Linked DNA regions of Diaphorobacter ruginosibacter. The protein of the gene in region 1 binds, or shares a complex with, the protein of each later gene. Links are inferred from orthologs where the notes say so. Each region holds a gene or a part of one and is shown on either strand. Other genes may lie near its edges.

What was found.
Region 2: the proteins of cgtA (region 1) and ybiB are in contact, whole or in part, in a crystal structure (PDB 8BFT), measured with the Escherichia coli proteins. The link is inferred for Diaphorobacter ruginosibacter from one-to-one orthologs.

Annotation. Positions count from the first base shown.
Region 1 is NZ_CP060714.1:1,054,153-1,057,464, forward strand. Bases 301-3,294 are described here. They hold cgtA (Obg family GTPase CgtA), read left to right. Parts: upstream 301-1,238; coding sequence 1,239-2,351; downstream 2,352-3,294. Other genes in these bases: rplU (50S ribosomal protein L21), read left to right, coding at 462-773; rpmA (50S ribosomal protein L27), read left to right, coding at 786-1,043; proB (glutamate 5-kinase), read left to right, coding at 2,450-3,294. Also shown: H9K76_RS04770 (polyprenyl synthetase family protein), read right to left, coding at 1-199; more of proB, read left to right, coding at 3,295-3,312. UniProt on the Escherichia coli protein: An essential GTPase which binds GTP, GDP and possibly (p)ppGpp with moderate affinity, with high nucleotide exchange rates and a fairly low GTP hydrolysis rate.
Region 2 is NZ_CP060714.1:1,532,906-1,536,126, reverse strand. The notes cover bases 225-3,127. They hold ybiB (DNA-binding protein YbiB), read left to right. Parts: upstream 225-1,156; coding sequence 1,157-2,098; downstream 2,099-3,127. Other genes in these bases: H9K76_RS06975 (autotransporter outer membrane beta-barrel domain-containing protein), read right to left, coding at 2,976-3,127; cobA (uroporphyrinogen-III C-methyltransferase), read left to right, coding at 2,080-2,898; H9K76_RS06990 (SDR family oxidoreductase), read right to left, coding at 256-960. In the rest of the region: H9K76_RS06995 (MFS transporter), read left to right, coding at 1-217; more of H9K76_RS06975, read right to left, coding at 3,128-3,221.

The DNA.
Region 1 (3,312 bases):
TGGCGGTATGGATGAACTCGACCACGGCGGCGAGGTTGAAGCGCTGTTCGCCCCGATATTCGAGCGCACCGCTCATCAACAGCAGCAGTGCGGGGCGCAGGCGCTTGCCGCCGGCCGAGATGATGTACTGGGCTACCTGGCTCACCAGCGGCACCGAGGAGCTGAGGCGTGCGGCGATGACTTGGTCCACTTCGCGCATGTCGTCAGCGATCAAGGCGAGTGTGGTGGCGGTGCTGTTGTTGTTGGCGGCCAAGGTGATGCAGTCGGAAAATGTCAAAGAATCAAATTATAGGAGCCGCTGCGGCAAACGGCCCAGCCGCGCCCTGTGCCCGGACGTCGCTCGCCGGGAATGGTTGACGCGGGCCGTGCTGTCTGCGCAATTGCTGTTCTGCGATGTCTGTGCTAGAATTGCGAGTTCCGTAGAAATTCGTCTGCGGAGCTTCAAATCTCAAGAGGTTTACATGTACGCGGTCATAAAAACCGGCGGCAAGCAATATCGCGTTGCTGCTGGCGAAAAAATCAAAGTAGAACAGATTGCTGCGGACGTAGGCCAGGAAATTGTGATCGACCAGGTTCTGGCTGTCGGCAACGGCGCTGAAATCAAGGTTGGTGCACCCCTGGTGTCCGGCGCGTCTGTGAAGGCAACGGTTGTTGCCCACGGCAAGCACGACAAAGTGCGCATCTTCAAGCTGCGTCGTCGCAAGCACTATGCTAAGTCTCAAGGTCACCGTCAACAGTTCACCGAACTGCTGATCGGCGCTATTGCTGCTTAAGGGGTATATCTCATGGCACAGAAAAAAGGCGGCGGCTCTACGCGAAACGGTCGCGATTCCAAGCCAAAGATGCTTGGTGTCAAGGCTTACGGTGGTGAACTGATCAGCGCTGGCTCGATCATCGTTCGTCAGCGCGGCACACGCATTCACGCTGGCGTGAACGTGGGTCAGGGCAAGGACCACACTCTGTTCGCCCTGGTGGACGGCCACGTGTCCTTCGGCACCAAGGGTGCTCTGAACAAGCACACTGTGAGCATCACTCCGGTGTAAGCTGTTCGCTGAACACGCAGCCAAAGCCCCGACCCGTCGGGGCTTTGTTGTTTTCAGCTTTCGTATTTTTCACGAAGCCTGATCGGCTTCGATTGTCGCCTGGCGGTGTTTTTGCCGCGATTGGCCTCTTGTTTTTTCGAGGCCCAAGTCCTTTCCATTGAGTGCGGAACGGACTCTTTTGTAAACTCTAAGACCATGAAGTTCGTCGACGAAGCCTATATTGACATTGCCGCCGGTGACGGGGGCAATGGCTGCGTGTCGTTCCGCCACGAGAAGTACAAGGAATTTGGCGGCCCTGACGGGGGCGATGGCGGCCGTGGCGGCCATGTGTTCGCCGTGGCCGACCCGAACCTGAATACGCTTGTCGACTATCGTTTCTCGCGCCGCCACGAGGCACAGCGGGGCGAGCACGGCAAGGGTTCGGACATGTTCGGTGCTGCGGGCAAGGATGTGACGCTGCGCATGCCGGTGGGCACCATCATCACCGACGCCGAAACGGGCGAGGTGCTGTTCGAGCTGCTCAGTCCGGGCGAGACGATCACCATCGCCAAGGGCGGCGATGGTGGCTTCGGCAACCTGCGGTTCAAGAGCGCCATCAACCGTGCGCCGCGCCAGAAGACGCCGGGTTTCCCGGGCGAGCGCCGCAATCTCAAGCTGGAGCTGAAGGTGCTGGCCGATGTGGGGCTTCTGGGCATGCCGAATGCGGGCAAGTCCACCTTCATCGCAGCCGTGTCGAACGCACGCCCGAAGATTGCCGACTATCCATTCACGACGCTGCACCCGAACCTGGGCGTCGTGCGCGTGGGTCCCGAGCAAAGTTTCGTGATCGCCGACATCCCCGGCCTGATCGAGGGAGCGTCGGAGGGTGCCGGACTCGGCCACCAGTTCCTGCGCCACCTGCAGCGTACGCGGCTGTTGCTGCACATCGTGGACGTGTCTCCCTTCGACGAGAACGTCGATCCGGTGGAGCAGGCCAAGGCGATCGTGGAGGAACTGCGCAAATACGATGCAGAGCTCTACGGCAAGCCTCGCTGGCTGGTGCTCAACAAGCTGGACATGGTGCCCGAGGAGGACCGTGCCAAGCTGGTGAAGGATTTCGTCAAGCGCTTCAAGTGGAAGGGCCCGGTCTTCGAGATCTCGGCACTCACGCGCGAGGGCTGCGAGCCGCTGATCAAGACGATCTTCCAGCACGTGCATGCCGAGCAGATGGCGCAGAACACGCCCGAGGAGGTTGATCCCCGCTTTCTGCCGCACGAGGACGTCGACATGCAGAATGACCCGCGATTTGCTCCGAGCGACGACGAGTAAGCCCTGCGTGGTTTCATAATGGCGCCTGCCGGCCCGTGGCGGCGGCGCCTGTGCGGCGAGCGCCATCGGGTCACCAACAGCCCTACACATACAGATAAATGGTCTCCAATGTTTTGAGCGATGCACGCCGCATCGTGGTGAAGGTCGGCTCCAGCCTCGTGACCAACGAGGGCAAGGGCCTCGACGAGGTTGCGATTGGTGAATGGAGCCGCCAGCTCGCGGCGCTGGTGCATGGCGAAGGTGGCGTCAAGCGCGAGGTCATCATGGTGTCGAGCGGCGCGATCGCCGAAGGTATGAAGCGCCTGGGCTGGGCCACGCGTCCCGGCGAGATCCACGAGCTGCAGGCCGCCGCTGCCGTGGGGCAGATGGGGCTGGCTCAGATGTACGAGACCAAGCTGCGCGAACAGGGCATGCGCAGCGCGCAGGTGCTGCTCACCCACGCCGACCTGGCCGACCGCGAGCGCTATCTGAACGCTCGCACCACGCTGCTGACGCTGCTGCGCCTGGGCGTGGTTCCGGTCATCAACGAGAACGACACCGTGGTGACCGACGAAATCAAGTTCGGTGACAACGACACGCTGGGCGCGCTGGTGGCCAATCTGGTCGAGGCCGATGTGCTGGTCATCCTCACCGACCAGAAGGGCCTGTACACCGCCGATCCGCGCCGTGATCCGGCGGCGAAGTTCGTCGACGTGGCCAACGCGGGTGATCCCGCGCTCGAGGTCATGGCCGGCGGCGCGGGCTCCAGCATCGGCAAGGGCGGCATGATCACCAAGATCCTGGCCGCCAAGCGCGCGGCGGGCTCGGGTGCCTCCACCGTCATCGCATGGGGGCGCGAGAACCATGTCCTGATCCGCCTGGCCCAAGGCGAGTCCATCGGCACGCTGCTGGTGGCGCAGACCCAGAAGAAGCAGGCCCGCAAGCAGTGGATGGCGGATCACCTGCAGATGCGTGGCTATGT
Region 2 (3,221 bases), 480 kb from region 1 along the record:
GCTGGTGGTCTATGCGCAGGAGGCGGTGCCGGGCCGCGTGGGCATGGTCTCCGGCGTCATGTTCGGGTTGATGTTCGGCATTGGCGGCGTGGCCGCCGCGGGCATCGGCCATCTGGCGGACACCCACGGCATCGTCTGGGTCTACAGGCTGTGCTCGTTCCTGCCACTGCTCGGCTTGGCAACCGCCTTTTTGCCGGCCACGCGCAGGGGTGGGTGAGCTCGGAGCGTCTTCTCTTCAGACGCACGTTGACGCGCTCAAACGCTGCGCATCAGCCCCCCGTCCACACGCAGGCTCTGGCCCGTGATGTAGCCTGCGTCGTCGGACGCGAGGAAGGCCACGGTCGCGGCGATCTCCTCTGCCGTGCCGTAGCGCTGCATGGGCACCGCCGTACGGCGCTCGTCCTTCTGCGGCAGGCTGTCGATCCAGCCGGGCAGGACGTTGTTCATGCGCACGTTGTCCCTGGCGTACTCGTCGCAGAACAGCTTCGTGAACGCCGCCAGCCCTGACCGCGCAACGGCCGAGGTCGGGAACATGTCCGAGGGTTCCGCCACCCACGCCGTCGAAATGTTGACGATGGAGCCCTTGCCCTGCTTCTGCATGATCGGGGCAACGATGCGGGTGGCGCGCACCACGTTCAGGAAATAGATGCCGAAACCCTTCACCCAGTCGTCGTCGCTGATGCCCAGCAACGGCCCCTTGGGACCGTGGCCCGCGCCATTGACCAGCACGTCGATGCGGCCCCAGCGCTGCATGACCAGATCGACCAGCTTTTGGATATCCGCGGACTCCTGATTGGATCCCGTCACACCCACTCCACCCAGTTCGGCGGCGAGTGCCTCGCCCTTGCCCGATGACGACAGGATGCCGACCCGGTAGCCGTCGGCACTCAGGCGGCGCGCAGCTGCCGCCCCCATGCCGCTGCCGCCCGCGATCACCACTGCCACACGCTCGTTCGCCATGTCCTTAGCTCCTTGATGTTGGTTTCCACAATGGATGGAAGCAATGCTAATGCCTGAGGGAGACCCCAATCCGCATCTTCGGACGGCCCTTCAGGTCGCCAGCGATCTTCATTCGCAGATGCATATAACCCAAAGTCATCAAATATGAGCAACAATATACCCAAAAGAACCACCAGCCCCACCATCGAGCTCTCCCATGGCCATCAGCCACTATCTCAAGGAAATCGGACGCGGCGCGCGCGGCGCCAAGGCTCTCGATCGCGAGCAGGCCACCGATCTGTTCGGGCAGATACTGGACGGCGGTGTCAGCGACCTGGAAACGGGCGCGTTCTGCATCGCGATGCGTATCAAGGGCGAAACCCTCGATGAGATGAGCGGTTTCATCGATGCCACGCACGCGCGCATCCCGCGCTTTCAGTCAGCCGGCCGCCCCATCGTCGTTCTGCCCAGCTACAACGGTGCGCGCAAGCTGCCGGTGCTCACGCCGCTGCTGGCCCTGCTGCTGGCCCGCGAAGGCCTGCCCGTGCTGCTGCACGGCATGCGCACCGAAGCGCGGCGCGTGCTGGCGTCGGACGTGCTGGCGGCGCTGGGCATTGCGCCCGGCACGGCGGCCCGCACCCTGGACGACGGCGAAGTGACCCACATGGACACCCGCCACCTGCATCCGGGACTGGCACGGCTGCTTGCGGCACGCGAATTGATCGGCCTGCGCAATCCCGCGCACAGCGTGGTCAAGCTCATCAACCCTGCAGATGCCAACGCACTGGTGATCAGCAGCTACACGCACCCCGAGTACTTCGACACACTGGGCGCCACATACCACGCGCTCGGCATGAACGGCCTGCTCTCGCGCGGACTCGAAGGCGAAGTGGCCGCCGACCCGCGCCGCACGCCGCGCTATGACGGCTTCGTGCGCGGCAGGCACCAGCTGCTGCAGAGCCAAGGCCAGGGAACGGCCAGCGAGGTGCCGGGCCTGCCCACCGAGATCGATGTCGCCACCACCGCACGCTACACGGAGCAGGTGCTGGGCGGCCGCCTGCCCGTGCCCGAAGCGCTGGCAGCCCAAGTCCAATTCATCGTGCGGATCGCACAACAGGTCACCCAGGAACCCCTCCCATCATGTCCAGTCACACACTGAAGAACACGCCGAATGGCCATGCGGGTAGCTGCACCCTGGTGGGTGCGGGCCCCGGCGATCCGGAATTGCTCACACTCAAGGCGGTCAAGGCCATTGGCCGGGCCACGGTGCTGCTGGTCGACGACCTTGTCAACCCGGCCATCCTCGATCATGCGTCTCCCGATGCGCGCGTCGTCCATGTGGGCAAGCGCGGCGGGTGCAAGAGCACGCCACAGGCTTTCATTGAAAAACTCATGGTCACGGAAACGTTGGCAGGGGAACACGTGGTGCGCCTCAAGGGGGGAGACCCATTCATCTTCGGCCGCGGTGGCGAGGAAATCGAAGCGCTGCGCCGTGCCGGCGTGGAAGCCACGGTGGTCAACGGCATCACCTCCGGGCTGGCCGGCCTGACGGCGCTGAACACCTCCCTCACCCACCGCGATCATGCGCACGGCGTGGTCTTCATCACCGGCCATGCCAAGCCCGGCGACGCGGGCACCGACTGGCGGCAGCTCGCGCGCACGGCGCACGACGCCAAGCTCACGCTGGTGATCTACATGGGCATCAGCGGCTCGGAACATATCCAGCAGGAATTGCTGCACGGCCTGCCCGCGCACACGCCCTCGGTGGTGATCCAGAACGCGAGCCTGCCCCACCAGCGCCATGCGGTGACCACGCTCGGCGAGCTGCGCCGCACGATCGATGAACACCATCTGGCCAGCCCCTCCATCATCGTGATCGGCGATGTGGTGCGCGGGGTCCAGGCGCTGAGCTCGGACACCCATCTCAGCGCCCAGGGCGGCGCGGTGCTGCAAGCATAGTGGATAGTCAGCATGGGGCCCGCAGGGTGCGCCGCCATGCAGGCAGCGCACCTGGGTCCTGTGGAGTCGACGATTTCTTAGCGGCGGGGCTCCCGGCGTCGCAAGGCACCCATGCCGAACACCGCGGCCAGCGCGCCCAGCAGGGCCAGCGCGGCGGGATGCAGCACCGGCACCGGTGTGGCAGCCCCGGGGTTTGGCGCTCCTTTCACCTCGAAGGATTGCAGCACCTGGCTTGCCGGCAGGTAGGTGTTGTCGCCCGGCTGGTTGGCCGCCAGGGTGCATGTGCCGATGCCGACAAAGGTCACGGTGCCGCCTGCGATGGT